Regions from separate parts of the Providencia lanzhouensis genome, predicted to be linked through region 3. Evidence: predicted binding sites of a transcription regulator. Region 3 holds the regulator's gene; each other region holds the start of a gene.
The links. The regulator LexA, encoded in region 3, represses DNA repair genes until DNA is damaged. The targets are predictions, from matches to a motif close to TNCTGTATGTACATACAGNA.

Region 1 (5,039 bases), 120 kb from region 3:
ATGGTGCCCAAACCACCGGATGTTAACCATTGGCGAGGTCGTGATAATGGGTAAGCTTGCGCCGCCCACATTTGATGTTGCCCAACATCCGTCGTGACAATCGCCTCTTCCCCTGCGGCGCGCGCGGTGGCTAATACCAAACCGTAATGATCTAATGGATCATCCGCATTGGCTAAATTCAGCGGATAATTATTTTTCAGATCATTAACTTGCTGAACCCACTCTTGACGATCATTCCGCTCAACTAATGGCAGCAACAGCTCCAATATTTGTCCCGCATCCGCATGGATAGCAATATCTGGACGTTTGATTTTACTGATTTCCGCTTTATCGATATCAACATGAATAATTTTGGCATTCGGGCAGAACTTTTCCGCTTTACCAATGGCGCGATCATCAAAGCGAGCACCGATAACAATCAGTAAATCAGACTCTTCCATGATCATGTTCGTGCTTCGTGCCGCATGCATACCCAACATGCCCAAATACAGCGGGTGACGCATTGGGATCGTTCCCAGCGCCATCAAGGTCATTGTCGTTGGTAAAGAGGCTTTTTCCGCAAAAGCGATAGCCGTCGCGGTTGAATCTGAGCTAATCACCCCACCACCGAAATAGAGTACAGGACGCTTCGCACGGTTGATCATTTCCGCCGCTTGAATTACTTTTTCCATATCGAAACTTGGGGCTTTATCTTTCGGTAAAACCTCTGGCAGCACATCTAACTCAATGGTCGCAGTCTGTACATCTTTTGGAATATCAATCCAAACAGGTCCTGGACGCCCAGACTCAGCAATACGAAATGCTTCGCAGATAACACGAGGCAGGTCTTCAATGCTGCGCACCAAATAATTGTGTTTCGTAATCGGAATTGAAATACCGTAAGTATCAACTTCCTGAAACGCATCGGTACCAATCATCGAAGATGGCACTTGCGCAGTGATGCATACCAGTGGAATTGAATCCAGCTTAGCATCCGCAATGGCTGTCACTAAGTTAGTGGCACCGGGACCGCTTGAGGAAATACACACTGCCGCTTTGCCTGTGCTACGTGCAATTCCCTGTGCAATAAAACCCGCACCTTGCTCGTGACGCGCCAGTATGTGGCGAATTTTTTTGCTCTGCCCCAGCGCATCGTAGAATGGCAATGCAGCCCCGCCGGGGATACCAGAAACGATGGTAATGCCATGTTTTTCCAACAAATGGACGATCAATTCTGCGCCTGTAAAATAGTTTTTTTGTGGTGATGTTGTGCCCGACTCGCTCATAATTTTTTATTCCTTCACTAGCCTGCGGATCCGAGTTTTAGGTCATAAAAAAACCCCGCTCGGTTTGCGCCGGCGGGGTTTCTAAATCGCGTGATTTGTTCCCGTTACGGCGCTAAGCCCACGACCACCACCACACGCACGACTACCGCGGCTAGTGGCGCGGTAAGTAGTAGGTTTGAACGGTTAGCAGTCATTTTCACGAGAGTTTCCTGTAATTTAATTCTGTCTGATTTTTCATTTTTGTGTTTGCTGCATCTAAGAAACCATAAAACCCTAACCTTCACAACCCTTTTTTTCGTTTTTCTTGGTTGTGGATTTCAAATGAGAGGCATATCACAGAATGTTGTTGAGTTGTGATAATTTGAATTGAAATTGCTCATAAAAAATTAAAGCCCTTAAAATTAAGGGCTTTAATCGATGATTTTGATTTTCTAATTTAGAAATTAGAACGGGATGTCGTCATCAAAATCCATTGGTGGTTCATTGGTTTGTGGCGCTGGTGAACGCGCTGGTGCTGCGCCACCGCCACTGAATTGTTGTGCTGCTTGTGGCTGTTGTGGTTGACCCCAACCGCCTTGTCCGCCGCTTTGACCTTGTGATGGGGCATCGCCGCCGCGACCGCCAAGCATCTGCATTGAACCGCCGATATTTACCACAACTTCGGTGGTGTAGCGATCTTGACCGCTTTGGTCTTGCCATTTACGGGTTTGCAATGAACCTTCGATATAAACTTGTGAACCTTTTTTCAGGTATTCACCAGCAACTTCGGCTAATTTACCGAAAATCACAACACGGTGCCATTCGGTTTTTTCACGCATTTCACCGGTTTGCTTGTCACGCCAACTTTCAGAAGTTGCCAGAGTCAGGTTAGCGACAGCTCCGCCGTTAGGCATATAACGGATTTCTGGATCTTGTCCTAAGTTACCGATAAGAATTACTTTATTTACGCCTCTGGTGGCCATTTATTACTCCTGATGCATTGAATTTTTAATCTCTGGACTGACCGTGAAGTTTACCACGACCTATCTGTATTGCACCATAAATTGAGATTGCTGATGAGAAGTTGCGAAGCGCTTTCCAAATTTAAGTGAAATCTGCATTACTGTTTTTTAGTATAGACGCTAATTATTGGCGTCACAGATAAGTTGCTATCAGTCCCCTATGGAATGAAATATAAAGAGCACATATACTGTATATCCATTCAGCAAATTTTGTGCAATACTAAATCGTTTATTAATACTGGCTCGTTAATTAAGACTACCAAGTTCATTTTTGTTCACTATCAATTCATTCGGGAAGTGGTAAATGGAGAATATCGAAGTCCGCGGCGCACGCACGCATAACCTAAAAAATATCAATCTCATCATCCCCCGAGACAAGCTGATAGTTATTACAGGGCTATCTGGTTCAGGGAAGTCTTCCCTTGCCTTTGATACCCTCTATGCTGAAGGTCAGCGTCGTTATGTTGAGTCACTATCCGCGTATGCTCGTCAATTCCTTTCTTTAATGGAAAAGCCGGATGTTGACCATATCGAAGGGCTGTCGCCTGCTATCTCCATTGAACAGAAATCCACTTCTCATAACCCACGTTCAACGGTTGGGACCATCACCGAGATCCATGACTACCTGCGTCTATTGTTTGCCCGTGTAGGTGAGCCACGCTGCCCTGATCATGATATTCCGCTTGCGGCACAAACCGTTAGCCAGATGGTGGATAACGTCCTCGCACAGCCGACCGATCGCCGCATGATGCTGCTGGCTCCGGTCGTAAAAGAACGTAAAGGTGAGCACGTTAAGTTACTCGATAACTTAGCGAGCCAAGGGTATATTCGCGCCCGTATTGATGGTGAAGTTTGTGATTTATCCGATCCACCAAAACTCGAGTTACAGAAAAAACATACCATTGAAGTCGTGGTTGACCGTTTCAAAGTACGCGACGATATCGCCCAGCGTCTTGCAGAATCCTTTGAAACTGCACTCGAGTTATCTGGCGGCACCGCTGTTGTCGCTGATATGGATGACTCAAAAGCCGAAGAATTAGTGTTCTCTGCTAACTTTGCGTGCCCTGTTTGTGGCTATAGTATGATGGAGTTAGAGCCACGCCTGTTCTCATTCAACAACCCAGCAGGGGCTTGCCCAAGCTGCGACGGCTTAGGGGTTCAGCAATTTTTTGATCCTGAGCGTGTGATTCAAAATCCCGAAATTTCCCTTGCGGGCGGGGCTATTCGCGGCTGGGATCGTCGTAATTTCTATTATTTTCAGATGCTAATGTCATTGGGCGAACACTATAAGTTTGATGTTGAAGCCCCCTATGACTCACTCAGCCCAGCTATTCAAAAAGTAATTTTGTATGGTTCAGGCAAAGAAACTATTGAATTCAAATATCGTAATGATCGCGGAGATATTACCGTACGCTACCATCCGTTCGAAGGTGTGCTTAACAATATGGAACGCCGTTATAAAGAAACGGAATCCACCGCGGTGCGCGAAGAGTTAGCAAAATACATTAGCAACCGCCCTTGTGTGACTTGCTCCGGAACCCGTCTGCGTAAAGAAGCTCGCTTTGTGTTTGTGGAAAATACCACCCTGCCTGAAATTGCAGATTACAGCATCGGTCATGCAATGGAGTTTTTCCAAAACTTAAAACTCAGTGGGCAACGCGCCAAGATTGCCGAAAAAATCCTGAAAGAGATCAGCGACCGTCTGAAGTTCTTAGTGAATGTGGGACTCAATTACTTAAGCCTTTCACGCTCCGCAGAAACATTATCCGGCGGTGAGGCCCAGCGTATCCGTCTAGCAAGCCAAATCGGTGCGGGTCTGGTCGGTGTGATGTATGTGCTGGATGAACCGTCTATCGGGCTCCACCAGCGCGATAATGACCGATTACTGGAAACCCTGATTCACCTACGTAACTTAGGGAACACCGTGATTGTGGTTGAGCACGATGAAGATGCGATCCGCGCTGCTGACCATGTGATTGATATTGGTCCAGGTGCCGGTGTTCACGGTGGTCAAATTGTGGCGCAAGGTACATTGGAAGATATCGTTGCTAACCCAGAATCCTTAACGGGTAAATTCTTAAGTGGTGAGCGCAAGATTGATATCCCACAAATGCGGGTTCCATTTAATAAAGATAAAGTGTTGACGGTGATGGGCGCAACAGGCAACAACCTGAAGAATGTCACCCTGAATATTCCTGTTGGCTTATTTACATGTATTACAGGGGTTTCTGGTTCCGGTAAATCCACGCTCATCAACGATACGCTATTCCCAATTGCTCAGCGCCAGTTAAATGGGGCAACAGTGATTAACCCTGCGCCGTATACCAATGTCGAAGGTTTAGAGCATTTCGATAAAGTGATCGATATCGACCAAAGCCCTATTGGACGCACCCCACGTTCGAACCCAGCCACTTATACGGGTATCTTTACGCCAATTCGTGAGCTGTTCGCGGGTGTACCAGAATCACGGACTCGCGGCTATAACCCAGGGCGTTTCAGCTTTAACGTGAAAGGCGGTCGTTGTGAAGCCTGCCAAGGGGATGGTGTAATTAAGGTGGAAATGCACTTCCTGCCCGATGTCTATGTGCCGTGTGACCAATGTAAGGGCAAGCGCTATAACCGCGAAACCTTAGAAATCAAATACAAAGGTAAAAGCATTCATGAAGTGTTGGATATGACCATCGAAGAGTCCCGCGAATTCTTTGATGCCGTGCCTGCGCTAGCGCGTAAGCTGCAAACGCTGATGGATGTGGGTCTCTCCTACATTCGCTTA
Region 2 (5,039 bases), 2.0 Mb from region 3:
CGGACAATTGCTGCAAACATTAGAGCTCAAACACCTCACTCAGCTGGAGCGACTCCAAAGCTTGCTCACCACCCAAGCCAAGCAGCTCGAAAATACCGATGTTCCTGATAGTGGCTTTATTCCACCAACGCCGCTGCAATTGCCAAAAACCTCGCCATCATCATTTCATGCCCGCACCGCCGCAACACCAATTTCCATCAAAGCCAATGCTACTATCAGCACACCGACACCGACCAAGCCTTCTTACCGAAAAGGCATTTGTGTGGGTCTGGCTTTCGGTATTGTGCTCACAGGCGCGCTGTGTGCAGGAACTTTGTATGTCTTACACCCGCAAATCAATAACCACGTTTTAGCGCAAGCACTACCCCAGTTACCTGACTTTACGCCGAATATTGCCTCAATTCTTGAGCAACAATTACAGCCTAATGCCGCACAACCGAATAGTTTTTCTCCTGAAAAACTCAAGATAATCGATAACTACCTCGTGGAATTAGAATCCATCTCCCCAATTTGGTCTCAGCAGTATGGATTAAGCATGGTGAGTTACCTCACTAAGCAATATGGTGAACGACAAGAAGTCAGCGCATTTAACGATAAATGGCAGCAAAATATGCAAATTAATGCGCTATCTAACGATAAATTACAACAGTGGTCTGAAGGGATGGCCGAGCTAAACAATCTCAGTACGCGCTTAGACAGTCTTGATGGTAAACCTCGCAGCTATATCACGGGGTCTGAATTAAAAACCATTATTTTCAATGCTCGCCAGCATTTTAATCAAAGCGTTCCTTTGGAAGAGGAATTACGTCGTCTTGAGCAACTTCAAACCCAAGGCTCCGTCCCTGAGTCTGAATACCAACGAATTGATAACCATTTTAAACAGCTACTCAATCGCTATGCGTTGATAAGACAAAGCGAAAAATAAACCTATTTATTCCTAAGTAATACCTGTATGGAGCACCTTATTCGTGCTCCATTTTTTTTCAGTGATATACTCGTTTTAAATTAACGCGATAATTATTTTTCAAGGAATACCCCATGCTTCGCTGTGCTGCTCGCATCACCCACCAGCTACGTCATGCATTTCATTCTCGACCGCGCTTTTTGGTCTCGCTAATTGTTGCTTTCATCACTTTCTTCGCTTTATTTCAAACACAAAGTCTGATTATTAACTTAATTATCAGTTGGAACGCATTTGCGTGGTGCTATTTGCTGTTTCTGTTCCAGAGAATTATTAGCCACAATGTGAAAGACATTCGTAAGCTGACAAAAATCGAAGATGAAAGCGCGAGCATGGTAATATTTTTCTTGATGTCAGGCTGCTGCGTCAGTTTATTAGCCTTATTTTTTGCCTTGGGCGGACACAGTGATATCCCGAAAGCCGATAAAATTTACTCCTATATTTTAACTGCCTCGACATTGATATCCTCTTGGCTGCTCTTACCCACGGGCTTTACCATGCACTATGCCCATCTCTATTACGGCAATAGTGAAAATGAAAAACCGTGGTTAATTTTCCCCGATAAAATCACCCAACCCAGCTATTCGGATTTTATGTATTTCTCATTCACCATTGCCGTCGCCTCACAAACGGCAGATGTAGAAGTAGCCTCAACCCCTATGCGTCGCGCAGTATTGCTCCAATCCGTTATTTCATTTGTCTTTAATATGGCCATTTTAGGGTTGTGTATTAATATTTCTGCCAGCTTCTTTTAAAGGTTATCGGATTAACTTGTCGAAATAAAAAGAGTTAGCCTGCTATCACAATAAAAAAATATTCAATGCAGGATATTGACAATATCCCCATATAGATCTAAAAATACTGTATATTAATACAGTCTTTAGTAGAGGCTATTATGTTACGCATCGAAGTGTTATTTGATAAGAATTCACCGCAAAAACCAAGTGGCTTGGTTTTACAAGCTTTAGAGTCTGAGATTTTACGCAAACTACAGTCACAGTACCCTGATATGGTCACTCGAGTGGGCTTTAGCTCTCAGCAGGCGATTAATATTTCAGGAACGAAGATTGCGGATGATAAATTACGCATTGAAGAGATCTTAGAAGAAATTTGGATGGATGACGGCTGGCTACCTGAAGCAAATACCGATGACTAGATGATTAGCAGAGAAATGGAAGGGTAATATCCATCTTCCATTTCTTAATCCATTATTCTTTGAAGTTAATCTGAGTCACTTTCAATCTGTTTCTGCCTATCGTTTATACGCTTCTGCATATAAAAATCGATAGCACCACAATTCACTATTCCGCCATTGTCGAAAGAATATTAATAAAGTTTCTGACGAAGATACGATTTAAACTCATTCACCGGATTACGTTTCGTTTTACTCACTTCAAGTATCCGAGTCTCTACTAAGCACGTTTTCGCATCAGTGCATCGCTGAACTTCATTTAATTTTGTCGGATTCAACGCCAATTGTGGTTTATTGAAACTCGCCCCCATAAATACCATGGCAAAAAAAATAATCCCGATAAATAGAGGCACTTCAATATACGCTTTTTTCATGATGAATGCTCTTGTTATGGTTGTTGAGGGTATATTAGTTCTTTTGCATTTTAGTACCTTAATATTTGGTTAAACCAACCTTAAGGGATGCTTAAGGGGATAAATATCCTAGTTGCTGGGTGAGCGGAGTCTGCTTATACTCCGCAACAGAGGTAATAAATATGAATATTTTATTGGTAGAAGATGATCTTCAGCTCGGCAAAGCGTTATGTCGTGGACTGGAATTAGCCGGATTTAATCCTTGCTGGGTCAGATTATTATCTGATGCTAAGCAGCAATTACAGGCACGCAATTTTGATGTCATGCTTTTAGACTTGGGATTACCTGATGGTGATGGTCAAGAGGAATTAATTGCATGGCGCCAATCTGGAGAATCGATACCGATTATTATTCTTACCGCCCGTAATAAAATGGATAATTTAGTGGCGAGCTTAGATTCTGGTGCCGATGATTTCTTAACAAAACCCTTTGAAATGCCAGAGTTGATTTCTCGCGTAAAGGCTATTAGCCGCCGTATGGCTGGGTTTTCATCTGAAATTTGGCAATTAGATAATCTGCAATTAAATCCATTAAACCATCAAGTCACCTTGGATGGTCAATTATTATTACTCTCCGGTAAAGAATATCTGTTGCTATACGAGTTAATTAAAAATGCCGACAATGTCGTGCGAAAAACAGATTTAGAGCAACGTTTATTTGGCTTGGATGATGTGGAAAGTAACTCCCTTGAAGTCCACATTCATAATTTACGCCGCAAAATTGGTAAAGACAGAATTATTACTATCCGTGGCATCGGTTATTTACTAAAAAAAGAAGCGCAATCTGGTGAAGATTAAATCCTTTCTTGTCTACACATTTGGTATTCAGATTGGCGCAGTCATCTTTTTATGGCTGCTGCTAGTCGGTTGGTTACAATTTTTTTATCTACCTGACTTGGTCGATGATGATGAGTTTAACCAACAACAGCAAATCGTCACACAAGGGATTGCGCGAACATTAGGTACAGTATCAGATACCCCAGAATATTTTGATAAGCTCGCGGTTATTCTGCAAAAAATGTATACCGATGCCATGGAAAACGGCATTGAAACTAGCTATAAACCGTATATGGTTGTGCGGGATAATCTGGGACATGTGCTATATCGCAATAGTGAAAAGATTTCAGACCCATCACTAAAATCAGTCGATATGCTAACTGCCCAACATAAAGATTGGCATTTCACTTCTGCATGGGATGATGACCATACCCTCGAAGTTGTGATTGCAGAATCGTATCTTGAGCGACGAAAGTTAATTGGTAATCCAGCCGAAGGCACTGCCATTCCTCTCGCCTTTATTTTGGGCATAATGTTAATCGCTATTTTGATCACTGCCTATTTTAGTATTCGCCCCATTAAACAAGTCGCTAAAATTATTTCATCGCGTCAACCGGGAAATTTAACGCCGATTGATACCAAAGATATGTATAAAGAAACTCGCCCTATTATTTCCGCGATTAACCAATTAATGGCACGAGTCGATGCCGCGAATTTACGCGAAAAACGTTTTATGGCAGATGCGGCTCATGAATTGCGGACTCCGATTGCAGCGGTAACAGCACAATTGCATGTGTTAATGCATATCGATAATCCAAAAGAAAAAGCCGAGATTATTAATGATATGAAAGAGACATTAACGCGCGCCGCCTCTTTATCTCATCAATTAATTGATCTCGCACGTTTGGAAGCGGAAGATTTTGCCATTCGTAAAGAGCAAATTGATTTACCTATGTTAATCAGTAATCTCATTTCATCCCATATTCCTTATGCTCTCAATAAACATATTGATGTGGAATTATCCAGTCCAGATTCTTTTTATGTCGAAACTGATAAGCTGGCGCTGAGTAATGTGTTCACTAATTTAATCGAAAATGCGATTAAATATTCTCCTGAAAAAGCCAAAATAAAAGTGACACTGGTCGATCTCACCCCTTTTGGTGCCACCATTACGGTTCAAGATAATGGACGCGGTATTCCGGAAGAGAGCCGAGCACATCTATTTTCTCGCTTTTACCGTGTGCCCGGAACATTAGAAACAGGAAGCGGTTTAGGATTATCTATTGCCCATAATCTGGCATCGAAAATAGGTGCAACATTAAAAGTCACTGATGGATTAGAGAATAAAGGTATTGGATTTATTATTGATTTGCCTTAATTAAAGCGGCAGTCGAGAATAATACCATTATTTAAAATAATGTTATTCAGTTAACATCCCTAGTGCATAATAAACATTACAATCCCCTTTTACGTTAAATTACTTAGCCATAAAAAGGGGCAATAATGTCACAGGCGCTAATCATCATTGATCTTATTAACGATATTGTGGGTAAAAACGGTTTATCCAATAGCAGTTATTCCCAAGTCAATTCCCGCAATATTATTGAAAAGGCGAATCAAGCCGCTAATTACGCAAGAAGTCAGCGTATTCCTGTTATTTGGGTCAAAGTTGGCTTTAGCGATAATTATCAAGATAT
Region 3 (5,039 bases):
AACTACCTTGTGATATTTTCTGATGTCAATTCTACATACGTGACATATGTTGTCAAAAACCACCCAAATGAAGCGTTGACTTGGTTTTTTATATCGACAAAATGCACAAAGACAACTTTTATCCACTGAATGAGTAATTAAATCTAAAGAAATGATGAATTACTTAGAAAGATTTATATGAAGACTTCATTTTGCATTTATAAAAATGTCTAAATATTGCAAAAAACCTATAAATATAAAAATCTATATTTATATTTAAATACAACTTAATAAACCGAACAGATGTAAATTTATTAGATTTAACATCTATCCAGTGTCTTTTTCGCGTCAGTAATCGCTACATAAGAAACAAGGGGTAAGATAAGTCTTAATTAAAATCAACGCTAAATAGTAACAATGAATTTCAATAATTGTTTTTATTTGGTTAAATTTAACACCCAATGATTAACTAAAATGTAGCAATTAATGATTTATTTAAAATAGAAAAAACCATCTCTTAAATAAGGAGTTCATTTTTTATTAATGTTGCCTTTATTAAAGTTAAAATTGCGTATTCAATTTAGTAAAAAATTGTTTATTTCATCACCACCATTTCAAACACAACAGAAATGGAAGTTATGGTAAACTAAACAGTAATAAAAACTTGAAGCTATCTAGGTGGGGCCAAACAAGATGAAAACAATCAGTGAAGACATGCTGCTTACGACGGCCGAACGTATTTGTCAGTCTCGAGGCGTGCGTTTGACCCCACAAAGAGAGACTGTTCTGCGATTAATTGCGCAGCAACACGGTGCGATCAGTGCTTATGATCTACTAGATTTACTGCGTGAAATAGAGCCTCAGGCTAAACCCCCTACCGTTTATCGCGGTTTAGAGTTCCTCATGGAACAAGGATTTATTCATAAAATTGAATCCACAAACAGCTATGTGGTTTGTCACCATGTGGATAATCCAAGCCATATTTCAGTGATGTTGATTTGCGATAATTGTGGCAATGTGACCGAAAGTGACTGCACGACTATCGAACAAGCGATTAGCACACTAGCGGAAGAAAATCATTTTCATCTCAGGCATACGGTGGTAGAAAACCATGGTTTATGTCAAAAATGTTTTGAGATTTCCAATTGCCAAGATCATGAACACTGTGAGCATAACCATCACGCCACGGTCAGTTCAAAAAAGAAGTGATATAGAATAAGTGGTCTACAGGAAGTAAAATAAAGGAAGCTATATAGCAACATGGAAGATGGCTATATAAAGAAAAACAGTATGAAAATAGCTATATAAAGAAAGGCTATTCAAAAAATAGAGATATTGAGTCTGCTGCCAGACTCAATATCTCATCATCAATGCCAATCACTGTTACGGATAACCCCAACAGCCAGGCCTTCAATGGTAAAATTCTGTTCGCGCAAATCAACCACGATTGGTGCAAAATCAGCGTTTTCAGCAATAAGTTCAACGCGATTACCTTGTTGCTTAAAGCGTTTAACCGTGACTTCATCTTCGATACGCGCCACAACAATTTGCCCATTATGGACATTCTGCGTTTTATGTACCGCAAGTAAATCACCATCCATAATACCGATATCTTTCATCGACATACCATTTACGCGTAATAAAAAATCTGCGTGTGGTTTAAATAATTCTGGGTCAACTTGGTAATGGCTTTCAATATGTTCTTGCGCAAGCAATGGTTCGCCGGCAGCAACACGTCCAATCAGAGGAAGCCCTAAATCTTCGGATTCTTCTTCTAACAACAGACGAATGCCTCTGGAAGCTCCAGAAACAATTTCAATTACCCCTTTACGAGCTAAGGCTTTTAAATGTTCTTCTGCCGCATTAGGCGAACGAAAACCCAAACTTGCTGCTATCTCAGCGCGTGTTGGTGGCATGCCCGTTTGCGAAATGTGGTCACGCACCAGATCGTAAACTTGCTGTTGTCGAGCTGTCAGTGCTTTCATCCCATTCCCCTGTTTGTTTATACAGTCAGACTGTGAGTATATACAGGTAAATGGGTATTGGGAACTGTTAAATTAGCCAAAATCTGCTTTTGTTGATGAATTTCTGGCTTTTTATCGCTTTTACTGTTTTTAGCCCACTAAACCGCAAAATAACGCGCCCATAATACGGTTCCCCAGATAAACAGTGCCAATCCTATCGTGACGAACACGGCTGCGGAGCCGATATCTTTCGCTCGCCCAGATAATTCATGGTATTCACTGCCAATACGATCAACAACCGCCTCAATTGCACTGTTAATTAACTCAACAATAGCGACTAACACAACTGAACCAATCAACAAAATCCTGTCAATTTGGCTAATATCCAAGCAAAAAGCTATAATTATCGCAATGATAGCAGCAATCGCTTCTTGACGAAATGCAGCTTCATTTACCCATGCTGCTTTTAAACCTTTAAGGGAGTATCCAGCCGCTTTGATGACCCGAGTGAGTCCCTTAGTTTGACTTGCCATATTTTTTCCTTAATTTCTAAACAATAATCAACTTTTGCAGTCAAAGTGAATTATCGATAACAGATCTAAACATTGCTTTCTGATATGATTGCGCAGCATTACTAACAAGAGGCTATAATCATTTATGTCACTATGGCGTAAAATATATTACAACACGTTGAATTTACCACTGAAATTATTGGTAAAAAGTAAACTAATCCCAACGGACCCGATAACAGAGTTACAGCTTGACCCAGGCAAGCCAACGCTGTACGTCTTGCCATATCACTCAAAGTCCGACCTGCTCACGCTTCGCCAACAATGCTTAGCGATTGGTTTACCTGATCCGCTCGTGGATAACGACATCAATGGCACCAAGCTTCCAGCCTATGTGTTTATTGATGATGGTCCGCGCGTGTTCCGCTACTACTCCCCAGATCCACGTAAAGAGTCAGTAAAAATATTCCATGCGTATCTGGATTTGCATAAAAACAATCCAAATCTTGATATTCAAATGCTACCTGCATCCGTCATGTTTGGACGTGCGCCGGGTCGCGAAGGGCATAAGCCTGCCCCGCTAAAACTCTTAAACGGTGTGCAAAAATTCTTTGCAGTCCTGTGGTTAGGGCGCGATAGTTTTGTGCGTTTTTCTCCGAGCATTTCTCTTGGCCAGATGGCACAAGAGCATGGCACTGATACCATCATTGCCAACAAACTTGCTCGCGTAGCACGTATTCATTACTCTCGTCAGCGTTTAGCTGCGGTCGGGCCAAAACTGCCTGCCCGTTATGAGCTATTTAATAAGCTGCTATCCTCTAAAGCGATTGAAAAAGCCGTTGAAGACGAAGCGCGCAGTAAAAAAATCCCATTACAAAAAGCCCAGCAAAATGCCGTGGCGATGATGGAAGAGATTGCTGCTAACTTCTCTTATGAAGCAGTGCGACTGACTGACCGTGTACTCGGTTGGACATGGAACCGCTTATACCAAGGGATCAATGTTCAACATGCTGAGCGCGTTCGCCAGCTGGCGCAAGATGGTCACGAAATTGTGTATGTGCCCTCTCACCGTAGCCATATGGACTACCTGCTGCTTTCTTATGTGCTTTATCACCAAGGCTTGGTGCCACCACACATTGCGGCGGGTATTAACCTTAACTTTTGGCCAGCCGGTCCTATTTTCCGCCGTTTAGGCGCGTTCTTTATTCGCCGTACGTTCAAAGGTAATAAACTCTATTCCACCGTATTCCGCGAATACCTCAGTGAGCTATTTGCTCGCGGCTATTCGATTGAATACTTTGTGGAAGGAGGTCGTTCACGTACAGGTCGCTTACTGGAACCGAAAACCGGTACCTTGTCGATGACCCTACAAGCGATGCTACGCGGAGACTCCCGCCCTATCACCATCGTTCCTATCTATATTGGTTACGAGCATGTGATGGAAGTAGGAACTTACGCAAAAGAGCTGCGTGGCGCTGAGAAAGAGAAAGAAGGCTTCTTCTCCATGGTACGTGGTCTGCGTAAACTACGTAATTTGGGTCAAGGTTATGTGAACTTTGGGCAACCAATTTCACTGACCCAGTACTTAAATAACCGCGTACCAAATTGGCGTGAATCTATCGACCCGATTGAACCACAGCGCCCGAGCTGGTTAAACCCAACCGTCAGCAGCTTAGCCGATAACATTATGGTGAATATCAATAATGCGGCAGCTGCCAACGCGATTAACCTATGTTCAACGGCATTGTTGGCTTCACGTCAGCGCTCGCTCACCCGTGAACAACTGCTTGAACAAATCGAGTGCTATCTACAGCTACTGCGCAATGTACCTTACACTGCCGATGCAACTACGCCGAACAAAACGGCTGAAGAGCTGCTTGAACACGCTTTGCAGATGAACAAGTTTGAAGTCGAAAAAGACAGCATGGGGGATATTATTATTCTGCCACGCGAAAATGCCGTCTTAATGACCTATTACCGTAACAATATTCATCACTTACTGGTTCTGCCTTCGCTTATCGCCAGCATTGTGCTGCACCATGAGCGCATTAGCCGTGATGCAATCCACCAGCAAGTTGCGCTGATTTATCCATTCCTGAAAGCTGAGCTGTTTATGCGTTATGACGCAAATGCGCTTACGGAAACAGTGGATACATTGATTGATGAGCTGAATAACCAACAACTGATCTGCTTGAAAGATGAGAATATGGTGGTGTTAAATCCTCGCCGTATCCGTCCGTTACAGCTACTGGCAGCTGGTGTTCGTGAAACACTGCAACGCTACGCCATTACACTGTCATTGCTCAATGCAAGCCCAGAAGTCAGCCGCAATACGTTAGAGAAAGAGAGTCGTATGCTCGCGCAGCGTCTGTCCGTTCTGCACGGTATTAACGCCCCTGAATTCTTTGATAAAGCCGTGTTCTCAACACTGGTCGATACCCTCAAAGAAGAAGGCTATATCGACAATAACGAGAATGATATTTTCTCGACGAATGCGAAGAACTTGTACGCCGTGCTTGCACGCTTGATGTCACCGGAAATCCGTCTGACCATTGAGAGCGTTAGCCAAACTGAAGAACTTTATGCA

Region 1: a site for LexA is predicted at 2,453-2,472, ahead of uvrA (excinuclease ABC subunit UvrA). Genes of this name have one in related genera too.
Region 2: a site for LexA is predicted at 1,821-1,840, ahead of ACIH2S_RS11735 (DinI-like family protein). Genes of this name have one in related genera too.

The regions. Positions count from the first base shown of each region.
Region 1 is NZ_CP174123.1:573,355-578,393, reverse strand. It holds gene ilvB (acetolactate synthase large subunit) at 1-1,265, opposite strand, end outside; gene ivbL (ilvB operon leader peptide IvbL) at 1,370-1,459, opposite strand; gene ACIH2S_RS02575 (single-stranded DNA-binding protein) at 1,709-2,227, opposite strand; gene uvrA (excinuclease ABC subunit UvrA) at 2,571-5,039, shown strand, end outside.
Region 2 is NZ_CP174123.1:2,475,159-2,480,197, forward strand. It holds gene ACIH2S_RS11725 (VasL domain-containing protein) at 1-925, shown strand, start outside; gene ACIH2S_RS11730 (DUF1345 domain-containing protein) at 1,039-1,716, shown strand; gene ACIH2S_RS11735 (DinI-like family protein) at 1,857-2,117, shown strand; gene ACIH2S_RS11740 (hypothetical protein) at 2,288-2,527, opposite strand; gene ACIH2S_RS11745 (response regulator) at 2,689-3,363, shown strand; gene ACIH2S_RS11750 (sensor histidine kinase) at 3,353-4,720, shown strand; gene ACIH2S_RS11755 (cysteine hydrolase family protein) at 4,846-5,039, shown strand, end outside.
Region 3 is NZ_CP174123.1:457,414-462,452, reverse strand. It holds gene zur (zinc uptake transcriptional repressor Zur) at 673-1,188, shown strand; gene lexA (transcriptional repressor LexA) at 1,347-1,964, opposite strand; gene ACIH2S_RS02065 (diacylglycerol kinase) at 2,102-2,476, opposite strand; gene plsB (glycerol-3-phosphate 1-O-acyltransferase PlsB) at 2,601-5,039, shown strand, end outside.